DNA from 2 places in the Brevibacillus jepli genome. Region 1 is predicted to be linked to the other one. Evidence: a T-box and tRNA genes for the amino acid it is inferred to sense, from the RefSeq annotation. Region 1 holds a T-box; the other holds one or more tRNA genes.
The links. The T-box of region 1 lies ahead of serS (serine--tRNA ligase). A T-box ahead of a tRNA ligase gene usually reads a tRNA of that ligase, here a tRNA-Ser.

Region 1 (9,911 bases):
TCCCCGAGAGGATTCGAACCTCCGACCTACAGTTTAGGAAACCGTTGCTCTATCCTGCTGAGCTACGGGGACATTCATTCTTTGGTTCCATTATAAAAAGAATCACCTTATTTGGCAAATAAAGGACTAGGGAAAACAAGCCCTAGTCCTTCTCTTTTCCTGTTTAGTTATGAGCAAACTGCTCCTCTTCCGTCGACCCGCTGAGGGCAGTCGTAGAGGAATTGCCCCCGGAGATAACCTGTGCCACCTCATCGAAATAGCCAGTACCCACTTCACGCTGATGGCGTGTCGCCGTATAGCCATACACTTCACTGCCGAACTCAGCCTGCTGCAATTCGGAATAGGCAGCCATTCCGCGATCACGATAGCCACGCGCCAGTTCAAACATGCTGTAATTTAGGGAGTGGAAGCCTGCGAGTGTGACGAATTGGAACTTGTAGCCCATCTCGCCAAGCTCTTCTTGGAAGCGCGCAATGGACTTTTCATCCAGCTTCTTTTTCCAGTTAAACGAAGGAGAGCAATTGTACGCCAACAGCTTGCCCGGATATTTGGCATGAATCGCTTCGGCAAAACGACGTGCTTCCTCCAGATTTGGCTCAGAAGTCTCGCACCAGATCAAATCTGCGTAAGGAGCGTACGCAAGACCACGGGCGATTGCTGCATCCAAGCCGCCGCGTAGACGGAAGAATCCTTCTGCTGTACGTTCTCCTGTCAGGAATGGTTTATCCTGCTCGTCGATGTCACTGGTAATCAGGAAAGCGCCATTGGCATCGGTACGTGCCACGATAAGGGTCGGTACTCCCATCACATCCGCCGCAAATCTGGCGGAAATCAGATTACGCACAGCTGCTTGCGTTGGAATGAGTACCTTTCCGCCCATATGGCCGCATTTTTTCTCAGAAGCCAGCTGGTCTTCAAAATGTACACCTGCTGCTCCCGCTTCAATCATACCCTTCATCAATTCGAAGACGTTCAGTGGCCCACCAAAGCCCGCTTCTGCGTCTGCTACGATCGGAGCAAACCAATGCGTGTCAGTACCACCCTCTGATTGATCGATCTGATCAGCGCGCTGCAATGCCTGATTAATTCTTTTCACGACCTGTGGAACACTGTTTGCCGGGTAGAGGCTTTGATCAGGATACATCTGACCCGACAGATTGGCATCAGCGGCTACCTGCCAGCCACTCAAATAAATTGCTTTTAATCCTGCCTTTACCTGCTGAATCGCTTGATTCCCGGTCAAAGCCCCCAACGCTTTAATATGATGCTCGGTATGCAACAGGTTCCACAGACGCTCTGCCCCTAGACGAGCCAGCGTATGCTCGATCTGCACGGAACCGCGCAAGCGCACGACATCCTCTGCCGCATACGGGCGTGTAATCCCTTGAAAACGCTCCCCCTGCCAGCTTTGCTCCACCTGTTGAATCGCTTCCTGCTTGTTTTGTTTGGTCATTTTCATTTCCCCCACTCTTTTTTATTTTTACAAATAGCGATAGCCCGGTACGGTTAGGAAATCTTCAAAATCGTCTGTGGTTACCAATTGCAGGAACAGCTCTCCAGCAATCTGATATTTGCTGTTCTCGTACTTCTCTTGGCCAATTGCTTGTTTGATCGCTTGCAGTTCCTCACTCAGCAACTGTTTCACTAATCCTTCCGTCACCTTTCTACCATCCTGCAAAACTCCGTGACGATGGCGAATCCATTGCCAAACTTGTGCTCGCGAAATTTCCGCAGTAGCCGCATCCTCCATCAGATTGTTGATCGGGACAGCCCCAGAGCCTCGCAGCCACGCCTCGATGTACTGCAAGCCTACGCTAATGTTCGTACGGACACCCGCTTCAGTAATCGTGCCCTCGGGAACTGCCAGCAGATGACTAGCCGATACGTCTACGTCTTCGCGTTTATACCAGATTTGGTTCGGCTCTCTCATCAACCTATCGAATACCTCCATGGCTACGGGCACCAGCCCAGGATGAGCAACCCAAGTTCCATCATGTCCGTCGTACGCTTCCCGTTCTTTGTCAGCGCGCACTTTGGCGATGGCTTCAGCATTTTGTACAGGATCATTTTTTACTGGTATTTGTGCGGCCATTCCGCCAATGCAGGGTGCCATCCGCTTATGGCATGTCTTCACCGCCAGCGTGGTGTATGCTTTCATGAATGGGACGGTCATCGTTACCTGCGCACGATCCGGCGTGACGACATCCGGCTGACTCCGCAGCTTTTTGATATAGCTGAAAATGTAGTCCCAACGCCCGCAATTCAGTCCCGCACTATGCTCGCGCAGCTCGTACAGGATTTCATCCATCTCAAAAGCTGCGAGAATCGTTTCGATCAGTACTGTCGCACGAATCGTTCCCCGTGGAATATTTAATTCATCCTGCGCGAAAAGAAAGACGTCGTTCCAAAGGCGAGCTTCTAGGTGGCTCTCCAGTTTCGGTAAGTAGAAATACGGTGCTGTCTGATTAGCAATAAGAGCATCTACGTTGTGGTAAAAGTAAAGTCCGAAGTCAAACAAGCTGCCAGAGATCGGCTTTTGATCGAGGAGGATGTGTTTTTCATCAAGATGCCAGCCACGAGGACGCACGATCAAAACCGCTGTCTTTTCATTGAGGGTGTATGATTTGCCTTCTGGACTGATGTAAGAGATATTGCGGCGCACCGCATCCTTCATATTGATTTGGCCTTGTATCGTGTTCTCCCAGGTCGGCGAGTTCGCGTCCTCAAAGTCCGCCATGAAAAGCCGAGCACCTGAGTTCAGTGCATTGATGACCATTTTCCGATCTCCAGAAGGTCCCGTAATCTCCACCCGTCTGTCCTGCAAATCTTGCGGCAATGGGGCAACAGTCCAATCTCCTTTGCGAATGTCCGCTGTCTCCTGTAGAAAATCGGGCAGTTGACCCGCATCGATCTGCAATTGACGCTCCACGCGTTTGGCCAGCAATTGTTTGCGTCTGTCTCCAAACCTTTGCTCCAGCTTCATTACAAATTGAATCGCTTCTGGTGTCAGGATATCTTGATAACCCGGGTGCATCTCGCCGGAAATCTGAACCTCCAGCGGATATGGATTCGTTGGTACAGTAGTCAAAACAGCTCCTCCTCCCTCAATCAAAAGTTAAAGTTATTATGGTACAGATTAATAAAAATAATTTTATTATATAACAGAAGTTACAAAAAAAATGCTCTTACTCCTGATACCCGCTGCCACTGCAATGGCTGCAGCATACATGCCCGTCTCCCAAGCAATTGTGGCAAGCCGTTCCGTTGGCATCCAGACCAACGCCTCCACATCTTGGGCAATTTTGCTCGCCGTTTCCTTCACACCGATAGCAGTCCATTCTCCATTCCCTCCAATTCTGTATTAAAACAATATTCTTAAAATTTGTTTTTATTATATAACAGAGATTAGTACAGTGCAATACGTTTTTTAAAAAATTCCACCTGTATTAGTACACAAAATAAAACAGCCCCTGACCCGCTATGGATCAAGAGCTGCTTTCCAAATCTCTCGCTTATTGCTTCGGTGCGATTTTGTCTACTCCGCCCATGTACGGACGAAGAACTTCTGGAATCACGATCGCTCCGTCTGCCTCTTGGTAGTTTTCCAAGATCGCTGCTACTGTGCGTCCAATCGCCAGACCAGAGCCATTGAGTGTATGCACAAATTCTGGCTTCGATTTCGTATCGCGGCGGAATCGGATATTCGCACGGCGCGCTTGGAAATCTTCAAAGTTCGAGCAAGACGAGATTTCACGGTATGTGTCGCCGCTCGGAATCCAAACCTCCAGGTCGAATTTCTTCGCAGCCGTAAATCCAAGATCGCCTGTGCACATGCTCAGAACACGGTATGGCAAGCCAAGCAGCTGAAGCACCTTCTCGGCGTTTTTCACCAGCTTGTCGAGCTCATCATAAGATTCTTCTGGCTTCACGAATTTCACCAGCTCAACCTTGTTGAATTGATGCTGACGAATCAGTCCACGTGTATCGCGGCCAGCAGACCCTGCTTCCGAACGGAAACATGCGCTGAAAGCAGTGTAGTAGCGAGGGAGATCCGCTCCATCCATGATTTCATCTCGATGCATGTTCGTAACTGGCACCTCTGCGGTTGGAATCAGGAAGTAATCAGGTCCTTCGATTTTAAACGCATCCTCTTCGAACTTAGGCAATTGGCCAGTTCCCGTCATACTCGTACGGTTTACGATATATGGCGGGATCACTTCCTCATAGCCATGCTCGTTCGCGTGCAAATCCATCATGAAGTTCATCAATGCGCGCTCCAGACGTGCGCCCAATCCTTTATAGAAAACAAAGCGGCTACCTGTTACCTTGGCAGCAGTTTCAAAATCGAGGATGCCTGCTTGGCTAGCCAGCTCCCAGTGCGGCTTAATCTCGAAGTCGAATGCACGTGGCTCACCCCATGTCCACGCAACAATGTTATCGTCTTCAGAAGTACCAATTGGTGTGCTTTCGTGCGGCAGATTCGGGAGGCTCAGCAGAATGAAGTCCAGCTGTTCGTCCAGTTGGCGAAGCTCTTCATCCAACGCCTTGATGCGCTCGTTTACTTCCTTCATTTCAGCGATCAGATGATCCGCATTTTCTTTATTGCGTTTCATGACCGCTACTTGCTCGGATACCGTGTTACGCTTATTTTTCAGTGCTTCTGCTTCTTGGATGACTTGACGACGTTTTTCATCTACTTCTACGAATTGATCCAGCGCAGAAATATCCTCATTGCGATGAGCCAAACGGCGTTTTACTTCTTCTAAATCCTGGCGCAATACTTTTACGTCCAACATGTGTAAATCCCTCCGAATCGTATTGAAAAAAACAAAAAACACCCGTCCCCTGGTAAGGGACGAGTGTTGTATACCCGCGTTGCCACCCTCGTTGACACATGCAGCAATCCTTCATGCATATGTCCACTCTTCCGTCATAACGGGACGGTTCCGGGCAAAGTTGTTCCTTTGCCACTCCGAGATGGATTCCTTCACACAACCGGATCGGTTTGCACCTACCACCGACTCTCTAAGCCTGGCTCTTGCGAAGTACTTGTTCTCATCATCGCATTCTCATTCATGAATACTATTATTGTTAACTGTACTACAGGTTCTATACGTATGTAAAGAGCAGCCAACCACGATCTTTCCCTAAAAAAGAAAGATCGGCACCTTTTTACGGCCGATCTTTCGTAATTATATTTCGTACCATTTAGCTTCTGTATTCCTTGACCATGTCGAGGAAGTATTTGTGCAGTCTTGTATCTTTAGTCAATTCTGGGTGAAAGGCTGCTGCCAAATAGTGACCGCTTCGAGCAACCACGATCTTGTCTTCGTGCTTTGCCAATACTTGACCGTTATCGCCCACTTCCATGATATACGGTGCTCGGATAAACACTGCCGGGTAATCGGCTGCCACACCCGCTACAGGCATCGTGACTTCAAAGCTTTCCTTTTGGCGACCAAAAGCATTCCGCTCCACTTTGATATCCATTAGCCCTAGATGGCAATCCTCTTGTCCTTGAATCCGTTTGGCCAGAAGAATCGCTCCTGCGCAAGTTCCGAAGATCGGCTTGTTCGCCTTACCGAACTCTTGAACCGCCTCCATGAATCCATACTTGTGCATTAGCTTGCTAATCGTGGTGCTTTCCCCACCGGGAATGACGAGTCCATCGAGGTCATCCAGCTCTTCTACTCTTTTGACCGGGACGGCTGTCGCGCCAACCTCTTCTAGCATACGCAAATGTTCTGCTACAGCTCCTTGTAGAGCGAGTACGCCGATTTTCATGCTACTCACCTTACCAGCCGCGCTCTTGCATGCGATCAGCTTCACGGATTTTGGAGATTTCGATTCCCGGCATTGCTGTCCCCAAGCCTTTGGATACGCGAGCAATCAGTTCGTAATCCGTGTAGTGGGTAGTTGCTTCTACAATCGCGCGAGCAAACTTCTCTGGATTCTCTGATTTAAAGATACCAGAGCCTACGAATACGCCATCAGAGCCCAATTGCATCATCAGTGCTGCATCTGCTGGTGTTGCGACTCCACCTGCTGCGAAGTTCACGACTGGCAGCTTACCGGTTTTGTGCACCTCTTCAAGCAGCTCGTATGGGGCACCCAGGTTTTTGGCTTCTGCCATCAGCTCATCGTAAGACATTGCTTGCACTTTACGGATTTGGGACATCATGGTGCGCATATGACGAACAGCCTCTACGATGTTTCCGGTTCCTGGCTCACCTTTTGTGCGGATCATGGATGCACCTTCCCCGATACGGCGGAGGGCTTCACCCAGATCACGGGCACCACATACGAACGGTACAGTGAACTCTTTTTTATTTATATGGTACAAGTCATCTGCGGGAGTCAATACTTCACTCTCATCGAGGTAGTCCACACCCAGTGACTCGAGAACACGCGCTTCTACAAAATGACCGATACGAGCTTTAGCCATAACAGGGATCGAAACAGCCTTCAGTACTTCCTCAACAATGCTAAGGTCCGCCATACGAGCAACTCCACCTGCTGCACGAATGTCAGACGGTACACGCTCCAAAGCCATTACAGCAACAGCACCTGCTGCTTCCGCAATTTTCGCTTGCTCAGCATTCACGACGTCCATGATCACGCCGCCCTTTTGCATTTCAGCCATACCTCTTTTAACGCGGGATGTTCCTACTTGTACCATGTCATTACCCCCTACATCATGAGTCAGAACCGAAACTGTTATGTGGTGTTATGGTTCCTGTTACCGTCATTGTAAACGATAGATGTAAGGAAAAACAATAGTTAATTAATTTCCTGTTCCACTGCTAAACAGATTGCTGAAGAATTCTATAATACTGCGGAAGAACAGACGAATCCAGCTGGCTTCCTCTACTGCCTGACCTGCTACGACATCCACACCTGCTTTTGCTGCGTCTTCAGGCTGCAAGTAATCCGAATCCTTGATACCTTCTTCTTTCAAAACGACCTTACCGATAACTTGTCCTTGCTGAATCGGTGCGGTTAGATCTTGGAAAGTAACAGTTGGCGTGAACTTTGTTTCGGTACCGATTTTGGTGATCATTTTCACTTCGCTACCTGTAACGGCTGGCACGGTTACCTCAACACCATTTTTCACAGGAGCTGTTTCAAAACCTTTAACTGGTACATTCTTGTCCATTTGCTTCGTGAGTTTGAAATTGCCAAATCCGTAGTCAAACAGTTTTCTTGTCTCAGAAAAGCGCTGTGTATCGCTTTCTGTATTCATCACTACGCTAATCAAACGCATGTTGTCGCGAGTTGCTGTACCTGTAAAGCAATAGCCTGCTGCTTGGGTATAACCTGTCTTCAATCCGTCTACGCCTGGATAGTAGCTAATTAGACCCGGCAGCATCCAGTTGTAGCTTTTCTTACTCCACTCATTTGGGGTGCCTGTGCGGAATTTGAAGCTTGGTTTTTTGGAAATTTCCAACGCCTCGGGAAAATCACGAATCAGAGCACGTGCGAGGATCGCCGAATCTCGAGCAGACATCAGGTTTTCCGTTTGATCAGTCTTGACTGAGTATGGGCCCAACTCATTTGCTGGCAAACCAGTAGAAGTGACGAATGAGGTATTTTTCATTCCTAGCTCTACTGCTTTTTTGTTCATCATTTCAACAAAGGCTGGCTCACTGCCTGCAATCTTCTCTGCCAAAAGTACGGTTGCGTCGTTGGCAGAAACAATTGCCATCGCTTCGTACAACTGTTTAACAGTAAATGATTCTCCTAAATTCAGGTACACACCAGATGCATCGGAAATTTTGGCGATATAGAACGCATATTCACTTACTGGGACAACATCATCCCAACTGATTTTCTTTTGCTTGATGGCTTCTTGGACGAGATATTCAGACATGATTTTACTCATACTCGCAGGCGGAAGGGCTACGTCCGGATCTTTACTATAGAGAACCCTTCCTGTCTCTGCGTCAACAAGAATGGCAGACTTCGCTACCAATTGTAAATTCGCTTGAGATGCTACAGGGGCGGCTTCCACCTTTGAAACCGTTCCACCCATTGCTGTAGCAAAAACAGCGACAGAAAGGAACAGACCTGTCAATCGCTTTGTCCATGTCTTTCGCTTCATGTAATCTCTCACTCTCCTATTTCTGTCGATTTCATTTTTTCTTGACACAAGGCACACAATTGTAAGTTTACCATAGGTTACAGGGTGGCTTGAAGCGTGTTTCCTCCTATTTCCACATATATGTGGCTAGTAAAAATCCCCTCTCTTTTAAAAAGAAAGGGGACGTAGGTCTTTCGTACTGTTTTTCGCTTAGGAAATCGAATAGTTTGGTGATTCTTTTGTAATTTGCACATCGTGTGGGTGGCTTTCACGCAAGCCTGCACCCGTAATACGGACAAATTGGGAGTTTTGAATCAAATCTTCGATTGTTTTCGCTCCGCAGTATCCCATACCGGCACGCAATCCACCAATTAGCTGATAGGTTACATCCGCCAATGGCCCTTTGTAAGGAACGCGTCCTTCGATCCCTTCCGGAACGAGCTTTTGTGCGTTCTCTTGGAAGTAACGGTCCTTACTGCCTGCCTTCATCGCTCCAATCGATCCCATTCCACGATACACCTTGAAACGACGACCTTGGAAAATCTCGAATTCGCCCGGGCTTTCTTCTGTTCCAGCGAACAGACTGCCGATCATGATCACAGAAGCACCTGCACCAATCGCTTTTGGCAAATCACCGGAGTATTTAATGCCGCCGTCGGCAATAATTGGAATATTGTACTCTCGCGCTACTTGCGCACAATCGTGGATCGCTGTAATTTGCGGAACACCGATACCTGCTACGACACGAGTTGTACAAATGGAACCAGGACCGATACCCACCTTCACCACAGATGCGCCAGCTTCGATCAGATCACGAGTAGCTTGTCCAGTCGCAACGTTCCCTGCCACAATGGTGAGCGTTGGGTATTCCTTGCGAACTGCTTTTACCGTTTCAATTACGCCTTTAGAATGCCCATGTGCGGTATCGATCACCAATACGTCCACGCCAGCTTGTACCAGTGCTGCTGCACGCTCAAATGTATCCGCTGATACTCCTACAGCAGCTCCACACAACAAGCGGCCTTGCGCATCTTTTGCAGCATGTGGGTATTGAATTGCTTTTTCAATATCTTTAATCGTAATGAGTCCCCGCAGAGTGTTGTTCTCATCTACCAAAGGGAGCTTCTCGATCTTATGCTTTTGCAAAATCGCTTCAGCTTGCTGCAAAGTAGTACCCACAGAAGCCGTCACCAGATTTTCCTTGGTCATAACCTCTTTGATTTTAATGGAGAAGTCATGCACAAAGCGAAGGTCGCGGTTAGTAAGAATTCCGATCAGCTTTTGATTGTCATCGACAATCGGAACACCAGAGATACGATATTTGCCCATGAGAGCATTTGCTTCTTCGACTGTGTGTTCTTGTGTCAAAGAGAATGGGTTGGTAATAACGCCACTTTCTGAGCGTTTTACACGATCGACTTCGCCTGCTTGTTGCTCGATCGTCATGTTTTTATGAATAATCCCGATACCACCTTGGCGTGCCATCGCGATCGCTAGTCCAGACTCCGTAACGGTGTCCATACCAGCACTGATCAGGGGAATATTCAGCTTCACATTTTCACTCAATTGTACTCTAAGATCAACATCCCTTGGCAAAACTTCAGATTTTGCTGGAATGAGCAATACATCATCAAACGTTAAACCCTCTTTAACAAATTTGTCTTCCCGCACAGTTGAAAGCTCCTCTCGGCGAATGGTTTAAGACAGTTTAACAAACGGCTTAATTTACTGTCAAGAAATGAGTATATCGTTCGGTTATAGAATCGATTAGACAGATAAATCAAAAAACAAATAGGAAAACTTATACATATTACGAAAATTGGTAAAGGTG
Region 2 (13,801 bases), on a different contig from region 1:
ATTCAGCGATACTTTAAAATCGCGGATCGCCGCCTCCTCGATACTGTCTGGCCAGAGTCGGTTCATGATTTCTTCCCGCGCTAATAAATGATGTCGCTTCGTCAATAAAAGCTGAAATAACAGCTTGGCTGTCCCACGCTGCCATGCCTTTTCGCTCAGCTCCCGCTCTCCCAGCCACACGCGAAATGTGCCCAGCGTCTGAATGCGAAGGGTATATCCAGGATGGAACGTTACGTTCTGCAGGCCCAAATCATTTAATAGCTGGGAGACATAATCCGGCGATACCTTTCGGCGCTCTGCCTCAATCAAAATCGGCATTAGCTGCTGCACATCATGCGGCGTCAGCAAGGTAGGACGCTGCAGAAGGAAGTGGTATTCCCCAGACTGCATCAGCGACAGCGCCTGTGTCACCGCAGGAACGAACAATTCCCATTGCTTTTTACGGTAGGCCAAAAAGCTAAGCCACAATTGGCAAATCACGACATTGTAGCTGTCGCCGCAGTGGCTGAGCCTGTCGGCACAATCGATAAAGGTAGCCCACGCTTCTTCTTCTTTTCCGTACTTGGCGTAAGCAATCCCGATGGCCATGCGTACCAGACTGCCTAACCAGTCGTCGCGCATCGCCTCCGTTTCCTGAATGCCCCTGTTGCCATACAGCAGGGCTTGGTCGAGTGCCTTTTCTCTTGCGTACAGCAACGTCAGTCCGAGAAGCGTTTCTGACTTTCCGCGTGTCGACTGGAGTTCCTCCATGATCTGCAATCCTTTTTCGTAAAGCTGACGAATCTCATCAGTCGGCAATGCTTGACTGATCAGCGCAGCATGGGCTTTTCGGACGTAGCCATTCGCCTCTACAAAAGGGGAATGCGCAGCGCGCCCCAATTGAATGGCTGTTTCCGCAGATTCCCACCCCCGCTCCCATTCACCATTCAATGCATACGCAAAAGAGAGCAGCAACGAGGTTTCCCGATACGATCTGGTAAGTGGAGGATGCTTCATCTGCTCTACCTGCCACTTGCTCTCTAAAAGCTGAATGGAGGACTGTAGGCGGCCAGTCCGAAATAACAGACGTGATTCCAGCTCCACCTCCGTCTGCTGCTCCAGCTCTTGACTGCGCCCATACCATGCTGCTGCCTGTTTGGCATCCCCACGATTCGTATAAATTTCTGCTAGCAGACGGTATAGTCGCGGGGCCATTTCACTCTCTTGCTCGGACGGAGGAAGAAGTTGAATCGCCTTCTTAAGCAGCTCTTCTGCTCGGACGCCCTGTACACTGTCCAAATGGACGCGTGCTTGTCCCTCCAACCCACGGCATAATCCCATTTGGTCTTGTTTTTGTTCACATTGTTTTAAAAATTGCTCATAGGATAAAAATGCCTTCGCATAAAGACAGCGGTAACGCTCCACCTCTCCTTGGTAAAACCATAACCAATGCTGTTCGTTCTTGATATTCTCAGGTAACAGCGTCATCCATTCATATAAAAAGTCCAGCTTCCCTGCTTGCAATAGTCGTTCAGATGCTTGGCACAACCATTCACCCAGTACATCCCATTGTTCAAAGAGACGCAGACGCCAAAAAGCCTGGGCCTCGTCTCCTTTTCGTCTATACCAACCGGCAGCCTTTTGATTCACTTGTACATACGTCTCTTGATTCACAGCTAGCTTGCTCGACAAGAGACGTTGGAATAGTGGATGAAAGGAATAGACACCAGTATGGACGTGAAGAAAAAGATTGCAGCGCTGTGCTTCCCGTAGCTTTTCGATACACGCTTCCCCGAGGGTCTGTTTGCAATCCTCCAGATCGAATTGCTCGAGAACCGCAGCCTCGATCAAGAACTGCTGCATGTCTGTATCTAGCTTTGTCCAGACCTCTACCTCCAGCAAATGCAGCAATCGCGACAGCTCACGCAAACTATCGGACACCGTCTGGCCCCTCGTTACCATTTCACCAATAGAACGAAGTGCCATCACCCAGCCTCGTGTAACCTCTTCCACGCGACCCCAATCCTCTTTAGATAACGCTATGTCGTATTGATCGGAATAAAATGCTTCACTCTCCTCAAGCGTGAAGGCAAGATCATTTGTCGTTAGTTCCAAACATTCTCCTCTTGCTGATAATAGCTCGAGATTGGACCATGTCGGTCGTGAGCGCGTCAATATAACCAGCTTGACCTTTTGTGGGAGTACCTCCACTACCTGTTGAATAAATCGATCGACGGCGCTGTTAGCTTCAATCCGTTGGTAATGGTCCAAAACAATCAGATGCTCTGCTTGGAGCTGTACACATGCCCCGATGAACCAGTCGACCAGTACCTGATTATCTATGGATGGTACGGGATTCTGCTCCTTGAGGTGTAGTAGCTGCTCTCGCAAATGCTGTCCAAAACCAGATTGAATCTGACGAACACTTTCCACTAGACAGATGACAAACGCAAAAAGATCATCGTCTCCATCATGGATGGTATACCAGGATGCTGTGAGTGCTTCATCATGTATAAATGTAGCCAGAGACGTCGTTTTGCCATAGCCTGTACCTGCATGAATGAGACAAAGCTGCGTATATTGCAAGAGTCTCAGCTTTTTTGCCAATGCAGGCCGCCGCAAGACATACGGTTTCTGCCCTGGAGGAGTTATTTTGGAAATAGGAATGTGGAATGGAATCATGAAATGTGCACTCCTTGCCGTTCTCCTGTTGACCGTTTCTTTGACTATTTCCCCATTTCTAACTATTCTCCTGCCATTTGACCTTCAATCGCCAAAAAGCCCACCCGGGAAGTCCAGGTGGTGCTTTTTCAGTCGACCAAGTTAATGCCTTTGACCGTATATCCGATGTCATTTAACAAGACTTGGAATTCTTCATCGCTGATATGCTCTCCGTTCGAAATACGCAAATGGATATCTGCAACCCGATCATAAATGGCTCGATTCGTAGACACATATAAAATGTTGAAGCGTGTTTCGGCCTGCAAACGTGTTCTCATCCGGTCCACGACACGTTTTTGCAGCGCATCCGGGTGTCCATTATCGACTCGCACAATTTTCCCAGGTGTATAAGGGATAGAAGGTCGCGGATTTACTTCGTCAGGCTTTGGCGTGTCGGTCGGCAATACACCTACAATCAAGTTATCTTTGTAGGCTAACACTTTGATATCGACTATGCCCGGCAGATTTTCGGCATGTCCTTCCAAGTGTGTCACGAGTTGTGGCTCTCGCTGATGAACCATCTTTTGGCTGATCATCGCTGCCGGTCCTTTGTCCCTACCGGCGTTGTCATTCTTGAAGTTAATGCCAAGCGCATCAAACTTGGCCTGACTACCGTTCTTATCTTCGGTGCCCTGTTCTTTGTTAGGCGAACACCCTGTCATTAAACTGGCAAACAGGAGCACAGCCATGATACCCCCACACATTCGTCTCACAACAAAAACACCTCCTTGCACTTAGTGTGATGTGCAGGAGGTGTTCTTACTCAGGAAGTAGCTTCCTTAATTTGACTTATCGAAGTCGCCTTCAAACGTATCTTTTTTGCCATCTTTTTCAGCATTCAGTGTGTAATTTCTGACTCCATCATTTGATTCTGTATAAAACTCAAAAGTCCCCTCTGCTGTAATCTCAACTTCGTACGTTTTGTCCTCCATTGAGACGGTAACCTCTGTACCCGGTTCTACTTTACCGGTAATTCGATACAGCCCCAAATTCCCTAATCGAAAGATTTTACCCTCAACACTTTCCTTATCAATAATTGCTGCCTGCTCTGGCTTCTTCTCGCCCGTAGTTGGTTTCGCTGGGTCTTTTGGCTTTTCCTGTTGACCCACTTGATTTGCGTTGACCTTATCCGCAATCAAAACGGTTTGTGTATTCCCATCCCAACCTACTTCGTAGTTCAAGGCCTCTGCAATAAAACGAACAGGGACAACGGTACGCTTGTTCACGATTTGTGCAGGCACGTCCAAGTTGATAGTCTGTCCATTTTTCTTGGCGATTTTTTGGGTGACAACGAGTCTGATGTTATCTTTCCCTTTGTTGATGGTCACCGTACGGGTTTCTTCATTCCATTGCACTTCAAAGCCAAGGCTTTCTGCAATTGGTCGAATCGGTACTAGCGTACGTCCCTGGCTGATAATAGGTGCTTGGTCAGGAAACGCAATTTGTTTTTTATTGTACTCAACTTTAACAGCAGTCTGCGCAGCTTTCGGTGCAGTTACAGGTGCAGGTGCTGCCGCTGCAGAAAATGCTGCCATTGGTACTAAGGCGATTGCTAGTAACAATGAGGTTACTTTTTTTAGCAAAACGTTCACTCCATTTCCAAAAAGGTTTACACGATTCTTAATCTACTATAGGTTGGAGGCTGTTTCAAGAATTTCCTGCAACATCCATTTCAAAAGATCGTTCTTTCCTATGTAACTCTCCTCCTTCAAGATACTTTTTCCTCCTCCTTTTGGCCTAATTTCAAATTGTTACAAAAATGCAACCATCTTGCTTTCCAAAACCGTTACAATAGACAAGAAGCGACAGCATTATATCTTGAAAGAGGCAATGTGCAATGAACAAATTTCTTCCTTTCCTCATCCTGGCACTAATCTTAACCTTAATTCCTCCAGTAGGAAGCTCCGCGAACACAACCGCCATCCAATTAGGAAGTGAGGTACTGTTCAATCAGTTCCACCATCTCATTGAAGGAAAACAAGTGGGACTGATTACGAATCAAACAGGGCTGAACAGTCAGAGAGTCAGCACAATCGACATGTTACGACGTGATCGTTCCGTCAATTTAACGGCTCTATATGCACCTGAACACGGCCTAGACGGCAAAACCGAAGCAGGTAAACAAGTAACGAGCTTCATTCATCCCGTCTACGCTATACCGGTATACGGCTTGTCTGGATCGACTCGCAAGCCAACACCAGAGATGCTCAAAGACATCGATATACTCCTCGTAGATTTGCAAGATATCGGATCGCGAACCTACACCTACATATCTACTTTGCATTACGCCATGACAGCTGCAAAGGAACAAGGAAAAGAAGTCATAATACTGGATCGACCGAATCCTCTCGGAGGAAAGATTGTAGAGGGTCCTGTATTGGAGATGCCTTACCGCTCTTTCATTGGTATTGATGCCCTCCCGATGGCACATGGAATGACCATAGGAGAGCTGGCGCTATTTTTCAACCGTACCATCGGCGCAGATCTTACTGTCATTCCGATGCAAGGATACACAAGAAGCATGATTTATCAAGAGACCAATTTAGCCTGGATTCAGAGTTCTCCCCACATCCCGAATCTGACCTCTGTATTCGGATATATGGCAACTGGCTTGGGTGAAGGTACACCCATCCGCCAAGGTGATAATTTCACCTGGATCGGAGCAGAAGGCTTAGATTCTCATAAGTACGCCGATATGTTAAATGGAAGCATGTTGCCTGGTGTTATTTTTATTCCGGAGAGCAAGGGAACAGCAGGCGGCGTACGACTTCAAATCTACGATCCAAAACTGTTTAACCCAGCTAAAACAGGTATTTACGCGTTGGCTTATGCCCGACAGCTACAGCCTTTCCCTGTACCGAAAAGCACGAGCAAACAAATCGTCATGTTTGACAAGGTAATGGGTACCAACAAAATCGGTTTGCTTCTCGAACAAGGCAAATCCCCTCAGGAAATCGTTTCTTCCTATGCGGCTGATCTAAAGAAATTTGAAGAGCTACGTCAAAAATACTTAATTTACGGTGACGAACCATTTATACCGATGCAGCCCGTTGAGCAGAAGCAACCCAAACCTTCCAAGCCAGTGACGCCACCAGCCGGGAAGCCAAATACGCCTAAGCCGCCACAGCCTGAGAACAATGGAGAGACCACTCAACCGAAGAGTCCTGAACCACCTAAACAGCCTACTCCTAAGACTCCTGTGTCTTCCGAGAAGATCGCTTATTTAACCTTTGACGATGGACCTTCGCCCGTGACTCCACGCGTTTTGGATACGTTGAAAGAGCATCAGGTCAAAGCCACCTTCTTTATTGTCGGCCGTGAGGTACCTGGTCATGAGGCCATTCTCAAAAGGATCGTAGCTGAGGGACATGCGCTGGGAGGACATTCGTATTCCCATAATTATCAGCTTGTTTACAAGAACGTGGATGCCTTTTTTGCAGACTTGGAAAAAGGCAGTCAAATGATTGAAAAAGCAACAGGAGTGAAGCCGACTGTGTTCCGTTATCCCGGAGGCAGCACCAATACTGTCAGCTTGAAGTATCAAGATCCCAAACATTATAACAAGCAAAATACCGTGATGAATGCCATCAAGACAGAAGCAAAAGAACGCGGCTACACGTTCATCGACTGGAATGTAACGAACGGCGATGCAAGAAGCAACAAGTATACAGCCGCACAAACTGTTGCGAATATTAAGCAGCAGGTAAAGTCACAAAAAGAAATTGTCGTCTTAATGCATGATTCGAGTACCAAGTCACCAACAGCTGAAGCGCTACCTGAAATCATTACCCACTTGAAAGAAAAAGGATATCGTTTCGATGTTATTCATGCCGATCATCCAACAGTTTCCAACGTAAAATAATCACAGAAGGAAAAGCCCGCTTCGTCAAAGAGCGGGCTTTTCTATACAAGACTTGGACAATCAATTAAGTAGTCAATGTTTCGTAACGGATGCGCAGCTCTCTTTTCAATATTTTTCCGCTAGGGTTTCTTGGGAGATTATCCGTAATCACGACATATTTAGGTGCCTTGAATGAGGAGAGATGATCTTTGCAAAAAGCAAGAACCTCGTCGGAAGTCAGCGTCTCTCCTGCTTTCGGTACGATAACAGCCGTCACAGCTTCGATCCAGTATGGATGGGGAACCCCAATTACAGCGATCTCTGATACTTTTGGATGCTGATAAATCAGCTCCTCCACTTCCCTGCTTGCTACATTCTCTCCTCCCGATTTAATCATGTCCTTTTTGCGATCAACCACCGTAATATATCCTTCGTCGTCCATGATGCCCAAATCACCACTGTGAAACCACCCTCCATGAAAGGCTGCCTGTGTCTTTTCCTCGTCACGGAAATAGCCGAGCATCGCATGGCTGGTCCTGTGCACAATTTCACCAACGCTTCCACGAGGAACTTCATTGCCTTCATCATCAATGATTTTTGTTTCCACATTTAACGCAGGCTTACCTGCGGAACCTGCTTTTCGTATTTGATCCTTTGGTTGTAAAACTGTGGCCAATGGCGCCACTTCCGTCTGCCCGTAAAAGTTGTAAAACTGTGCATTGGGGAGGCGTTGTCCGAGTTCTTTTAAAACTTCTACCGGCATGATCGCTGCACCGTAGTAGCATTTTTGCAGAGAACTCAAATTACGTGAGGCAAAGTCAGGAGAACGAAGCAATGCGATCCACACTGTCGGTGGGCAAAACAGCTGGGTAGCCTTGTAGGTCTCTACGGTTTGAAGCATTAACGCAGGGGTTGCCAGTTCTAAAATAATCCCGCTTCCCCCAAGGTACACGTACGGCCCCAGGAAGCAATGGAGCTGCGCACTATGGAACAAGGGCAGCGCGTGAACAGCCACATCATCTGACGACATCCCGCCCTCGATAATCGTACTGACATACTCGGAAATGATACTCTTATGAGTGAGCATGACACCCTTTGGTTTTGATTCCGTACCGCTGGTATACAAAATATGTACAACGTCTTCGTCCACAATGTCTACGTCAGGCTCATCGTCGTCTGCCGCTTCAATCAGAGCGCGAAAAGGAACCCATTCCCCTTCTTGCTTCGCTGGTTTGGAAATGAGTGAAAGAAGCTTGGGTGAAATGCCTGCCAGCTCGAGCCCTTCTTGTGCGAGCTGCTGGAATTCCGGAGCTGCGAAGCAAGCGCTCACTTCAGAATGCCCCAAAATATAAGCGACATCCTCCTTATTCAACATGAAGTTGATCGGAACCATGATGACTCCGGCCTTTGCTAGTCCAAAGTTCAGAATCGCAAAATCCATGGAGTTGCGAGATAATACTGCTACCCGCTCCCCTTTCTTCAAACCTTTTGAAATGAGGGTATGAGCTGCCTTGTTTGCGAGTTGATCAAGCTGCGTGTAGGTCAATACTTCTTCCTCAAAGTACAGGGCAGGCTTATCTGGATTTCGCCCACGACTTCTTCGCAAAATATCGCCAAGTGTATTTCTCCGAACTCTTTGCGCTTCGAGCATGCAGATTCCCCCATCATTTATAGTCTCTCCTCCATTATATAATAGTTTTCTTTATTTTCTGATATTTTTATCGAGAAATAAAAAAGACCCCAGCTTTACATCTGGAGTCGGTTCGTTTGTATATATGGCGGAGGGAGCAGGATTCGAACCCGCGTGAGCTTGCACTCTAACGGTTTTCAAGACCGCCCCGTTATGACCACTTCGGTATCCCTCCGTATTACGACAATACTTACTATAGCATAGGTCTACTCTATTTTGCAATAGCCCGTCTTCTTTTCATTTTCATTTTCATTTATCGCTTGATGACGACGAGCTTTAACTCCGTCAGTTCTTCTATAGCATATTTGACCCCTTCCCGACCGATTCCGCTTTCCTTGACACCGCCGTATGGCATATGGTCGACGCGAAACGTAGGAATGTCATTCACCATCACACCGCCCACACGAAGGTCTTCTGCGGCCTCCAGAGCCAATGACAGGTTGTTGGTATACACACCAGCCTGTAATCCGTAGCGTGAATCATTGACCAGCGCAATGCCTTGCTGGACGGACTCGATTGGATTGATGAGGACGACAGGTCCGAATACTTCCTGACAAGAGACTTTTGCATCTGCTGGAACTCCCGTCAACACCGTAGGCTGGAGCATCCGGTCAACGATTTGCCCCCCGCACGCCAAACGCGCCCCTTGCTCGATCGCCTCCCGAATCCACTCCATCGCACGTTCGGTTTCACGCGGATTGATCATGGCGGAATAGTCCGCATCTTCGGAGAGAGAATCGCCACCTCGCAGCGCTACTGTTTGTTCGATAAAACGGTGGACGAAATCGTGATAGATCTCTTTTGCCACATAAATTCTTTGCACAGATATGCACACTTGCCCAGAATAGGCGAAGGCACCAAAAACGCATCTGGGTACGACTTCGTTCAATTGCACATCACGGTCCACGATGACAGCCGAGTTCGATCCTAGCTCAAGTGTGACTCTTTTCATACCTGCCCGGTTCCGTATATCCAGCCCGACACTTGGGCTCCCTGTAAACGTCACAGCACGAACTCTCGGGTCAGACACGATTCTATCGCCAACGATCGCTCCACTGCCTGTGATCACATTTAAGACACCTGCTGGCACACCCGCTTGCTCTGCAAGCTCTGCGAGAAATAAAGCACTGAGCGGTGTCTGCGATGCTGGCTTGAGGACAACAGTATTGCCAGCAGCGAGAGCAGGCCCAACCTTATGGGCAACGAGATTCATCGGAAAGTTAAAGGGTGTAATGGCTCCGATTACTCCCAGAGGTTCTCGCACGGTATAAGCCAAACGCCCCTCTCCCCCGATAGCTGCATCCATTGGCACGGTTTCTCCGTGGAGACGTTTGGCTTCTTCCGCTGCAAATTTATACGTCTGAATCGTTCGAATCACTTCTCCGCGGGCAGTTTTGATCGGTTTTCCCGCTTCGATAGCAATGATCCGCGCTGCTTCCTCCAAACGCTCATTCATTAGAATCGAGATTTTTTCTAGCATGAAGGCACGCTGATAGGCAGGAATGCACCGCATGACAGCTGTCGCTTCGTGGGCAGCAGCAATTGCTTTTTCAACCAATGATGAGTCTGCTTGCGAAATTTGTGCGATCTCTTGACCCGTATAAGGAGAATATAGCGGTGCATACGCAGTAGCTGGCACCCACTCTCCCCCGATAAAGCACGTTTTTTTCATCGGCATATCCCCACCCTTATTGATTGGTGTACATGCATTACTCCTTCCAATCATTCTCTCCGAGACGCTTGCCTTCCTGTCCCACATTAGAAATTTTTGGATTTTTGTTTACTCTTTTGCACCTTCAGCAACACCGCACCATTCCATTAACGTGAGCGCAAAAATCTCTGCACATTGGAATACCTCATCTAAAACAATGTATTCATTCGGATAGTGCGCTACCTGTGTAACACCTGGTCCGACAACAATCGCAGGAGTATTTGCCAAAGCCGTGAGCAAACCGCCATCTGTTCCCCAAGGCGATGCCTCCACAATGGCACGTTCTCCTGTTACAACTTCAAATTGACTTTGCAGAATCTCCATGAGCGGGTGATCCTGATCAACTGCACCTGGAACCCAACGAGCGCCGAACCACTCCAGCTCGACCGGCTGTTCTGCAAACCACGGATCGATCTCTGCCAGCTTTTTGAGCGCGGCTGCCATCTCTCTCTTGGCATCGTCCATCTGCTCCCCTGGTGCAACCCCCATTCTACCTTCCAGCTTGACGAGATCAGCTACAGACGATGGCCACTTTCCGCCCTCAATCACCCCCAGATTAATCGGAATCGGGATAGGCAATTTGGCGTAAAGTGGATCGTCCAGTCGATCGTTACGCTCTTTTTCGAGTTGGCCAATTGCTTGAACAACCAGCATGCCCTTCTCGATGGCACTGACACCCTCGTAGCGAGTCCCTCCGTGAGCAGAGCGCCCTTTAACAGTCAATCTGAACCACATGGAGCCCTGCTGCTTCGGGAAAATCTTCATATTCGTCGGCTCTGGAATCAGGGCAGCATCGGCCTTATAGCCGCGAATGATCGTCGCCAAAGTTCCTGCACCGCCGCTCTCTTCTTCTACGACGCTTTGAAAAATAACGTCGCCTTTTAGTTGAACACCCAGTTTCTGCAGAACCTGAATCGCCAACAGCGAAGACAGATTTCCACCCTTCATGTCAGTAGCTCCACGTCCGTAAAGCTTGCCGTCTTCAACCTTCCCGCTAAACGGATCATCACTCCACTGTGCCAAATCGCCAGCAGGTACTACATCAACGTGTCCGTTTAAAATGATGGAACGCCCATCCCCTTGTCCCTTCCACACTCCAACGACATTCGGACTGCTTTCAAACGTAGTGCGCGGCGAGACAAAATACGGATGTGACACCAGCTCTTCGCCTTCCATGACCCATAAATCGACGGCCAGCCCCATCTGCGTCAAAAGGTCTGCAATGCTTTGCTGGATGGATTGTTCTTCTCCTTGTACGCTCGGGCTCTTTACCCATTGCTGCAGCAGTTGAACCGCTACTTCTCGATCCTTTTCCAATTGCTCCCGTATAAGCGCCTGCCAGTTTTCCATGTTTTTCCCCCGTTCCATGGTATTGTCTCAGCTTAGCGGAAAACGCCAACCTCTCCGTCCACCTTGAGCTCCGCTTCCGTTGCTCCAATTACGTCGGCAACGCTATATGGATACATGACCTCACGTAAATACAAGCCGTCTGGCATGACCTCCATCACTGCCATATCCGTAATGATCAAATCCGCAGCCTTTGTCGCTGTTAAGGGCAACGAGCATTCCCGAACGATTTTGGACCGCCCGTTTTTATCTAAATGTGTAGTTACCACCATGACCTTCTTGGCCTTTTGTGCCAGCTCCATCGCGCCTCCCATTCCAGGTACGCGTTTGCCTGGTACAATCCAGTTGGCAATGTCACCATTTTGGCTTACTTCCAGGACTCCTAAAATCGTCATGTCCAACAATCCACGGCGGATGATGGCAAAAGCAGTCGCACTATCGAAAAAGGATGCGCCTGTGGCGAGCGTGACAGGAAAACCGCCCGCATTGCATAGCATGGCGTTCTCCTCGCCTTTCGCAGGGCTTGGTCCCGTTCCGAGGATGCCGTTCTCCGCATGAAACATGACTCGTTTGTCCGCTGGGATAAAATCTGCGACTAATGTAGGGATGCCGATCCCCAAATTAATAATCATGCCGTCTTCTACTTCTAATGCTGCTCGGCGTGCAATACGTTCACGATAGCTCTCTGATTCCTTTACTTCTCCCATGCCCACTGCCAGTTCACCCCTTCACTTTGGACGATAAAGTTAACGAAAACGCCCGGGGTGACGATTTCTTCCGGGTCGATCATGCCTATCTCTACAATCTCATCCGCTTCTACGATGGTTATGTCGCCAGCCATCGCGACTAACGGATTGAAATTGCGTGCACTTGTATCAAACACCAAATTGCCGAAGCGATCCGCTTTTTTCGCATGGATGATTGCCACTTCCGCAGTGAGCGGTGTTTCCAGCAAGTATTCCTTTCCTTCAAGAACTACCTTCTGCTTTCCTTTTTCCGCAATCGTCCCAATACCGATATCCGATAGAATGCCTCCCAGACCGACTCCACCTGCCCGTACACGCTCTGCAAGTATCCCCTGCGGGCAGAACTCTACTTCCAGTTCACCTGCCGTCATTTGGGCCCCTGCGTTCGGATTTGAGCCAATATGCGAAGCAATGACTTTTTTGACGCGCTTTTCGGTTACCAGCTTGCCAATTCCGATATGTGGGAAAGCAGTATCGTTACTGATCAGCGTCAGGTCACGCACGCCCATATCCAATATCCCTTGAATCAATGTAGGCGGGTTCCCCACCCCGCCGAAGCCCCCTGCCAAAAGCGTCATCCCATCACGAAAATGGGAGAGCGCTTCGGACAGGGAGACGACCTTGTCAAATCGGTTTGTCATCCTCGTTCCTCCTTCTCTATCCGATCAGTGCTTTGTCTTGGAGCTCTTGCTGGACAGCTACCACCGCTTCTTTCAGCAAGGAAATCAGCTCGTCGATTTGCTCCGTAGTAATGGTCAGTGGAGGTGAGATGATGACAGCGTCTCCTGCCACCCCATCGATTCCGCCCATCGCAGGATAAATAAGCAAGCCTTTTTCAAATGCCTTTTCAATCACCTTCCCGCCTACTCCCCCTGAAAGCGCAAACGGTTCCTTTGTCTGTTTGTTTTTCACAAATTCCAGCGCGCACAGCATACCTAGGCCACGTGCATCTCCAATGAGCGGGAGTTCGCTGGCCAGCTCTTGCAGGCGGGCAAGTAAATAGGCTCCTTGCTCTGCTGCTTTTTCGACCAGCTGATGCTTTTCCACATAGTTGAGCACAGCCAATGAAACGGCAGCGGATTGAGGATTCGCGCTATACGTATGTCCTGCCATAATCGAGCCGCTTCCTTTTGTAATGGTCTCAATGATTTCATCAGACACAATCGTAGCAGCCATCGGCGTGTAACCAGCGCTCATCCCTTTTCCCAATGCCATCAAGTCAGGTACGACGCCCCAGTGGTCGATCCCAAACGCTTTACCGGTACGACCTACTCCCGTCATCACCTCATCTGCGATAAACAGAACCTCATACTTGTCACAAATCTCGCGAATGCGTTGGAAGTAACCGTCTGGCGGTACAACTGCTCCCCCAGAAGCGCCGATAACTGGCTCAGCGATGAATGCCGCTACTTGCTCAGGTCCTACACGCAATATCGCGGTCTCAAGCTCGTTTGCACACGCGAGACCGTACGCTTCTAGCGACATCTCCTCTGGTTTGCGATACGGATATGGTCCTGTGATTGCTGGATAGTCAGCCAAGAGAGGGGTGAACCGCTTTCTGCGCAAAACGTGTCCGGACATGGACAGGGCACCCATGGTGATCCCGTGATAGCTCATCCAACGGGAGATAATCCGATTTTTCGTCGGTCTTCCTTTTTCCTGCCAGTACTGAATCGCGATTTTTTGTGCAGTTTCGGTCGCTTCCGAACCGCTGCTCACAAAAAACGTCCAGTTCAATGAGCCTGGTGCCCAGCGAGCGAGCTTTG

Region 2: it has a tRNA-Ser gene. The T-box ahead of serS (serine--tRNA ligase) is inferred to sense a tRNA for this amino acid. The anticodon was not compared.

The regions. Positions count from the first base shown of each region.
Region 1 covers NZ_JBFEFW010000020.1:109,600-119,510, forward strand. Annotated here, with positions in the region: tRNA gene AB1L17_RS21015 (tRNA-Arg) at 1-72, opposite strand, end outside; gene aceA (isocitrate lyase) at 164-1,453, opposite strand; gene aceB (malate synthase A) at 1,481-3,088, opposite strand; gene AB1L17_RS21030 (hypothetical protein) at 3,186-3,338, opposite strand; gene serS (serine--tRNA ligase) at 3,513-4,796, opposite strand; T-box leader at 4,849-5,071, opposite strand; gene pdxT (pyridoxal 5'-phosphate synthase glutaminase subunit PdxT) at 5,209-5,784, opposite strand; gene pdxS (pyridoxal 5'-phosphate synthase lyase subunit PdxS) at 5,795-6,679, opposite strand; gene AB1L17_RS21050 (D-alanyl-D-alanine carboxypeptidase family protein) at 6,785-8,101, opposite strand; gene guaB (IMP dehydrogenase) at 8,291-9,751, opposite strand.
Region 2 covers NZ_JBFEFW010000003.1:7,830-21,630, reverse strand. Annotated here, with positions in the region: gene AB1L17_RS03835 (AfsR/SARP family transcriptional regulator) at 1-2,661, opposite strand, end outside; gene AB1L17_RS03830 (sporulation protein) at 2,790-3,404, opposite strand; gene AB1L17_RS03825 (copper amine oxidase N-terminal domain-containing protein) at 3,480-4,292, opposite strand; gene AB1L17_RS03820 (exo-beta-N-acetylmuramidase NamZ domain-containing protein) at 4,538-6,562, shown strand; gene AB1L17_RS03815 (acyl-CoA synthetase) at 6,627-8,192, opposite strand; tRNA gene AB1L17_RS03810 (tRNA-Ser) at 8,318-8,406, opposite strand; gene AB1L17_RS03805 (aldehyde dehydrogenase family protein) at 8,485-9,903, opposite strand; gene AB1L17_RS03800 (peptidase) at 10,012-11,292, opposite strand; gene AB1L17_RS03795 (3-oxoacid CoA-transferase subunit B) at 11,325-12,002, opposite strand; gene AB1L17_RS03790 (3-oxoacid CoA-transferase subunit A) at 11,984-12,676, opposite strand; gene AB1L17_RS03785 (aspartate aminotransferase family protein) at 12,693-13,801, opposite strand, start outside.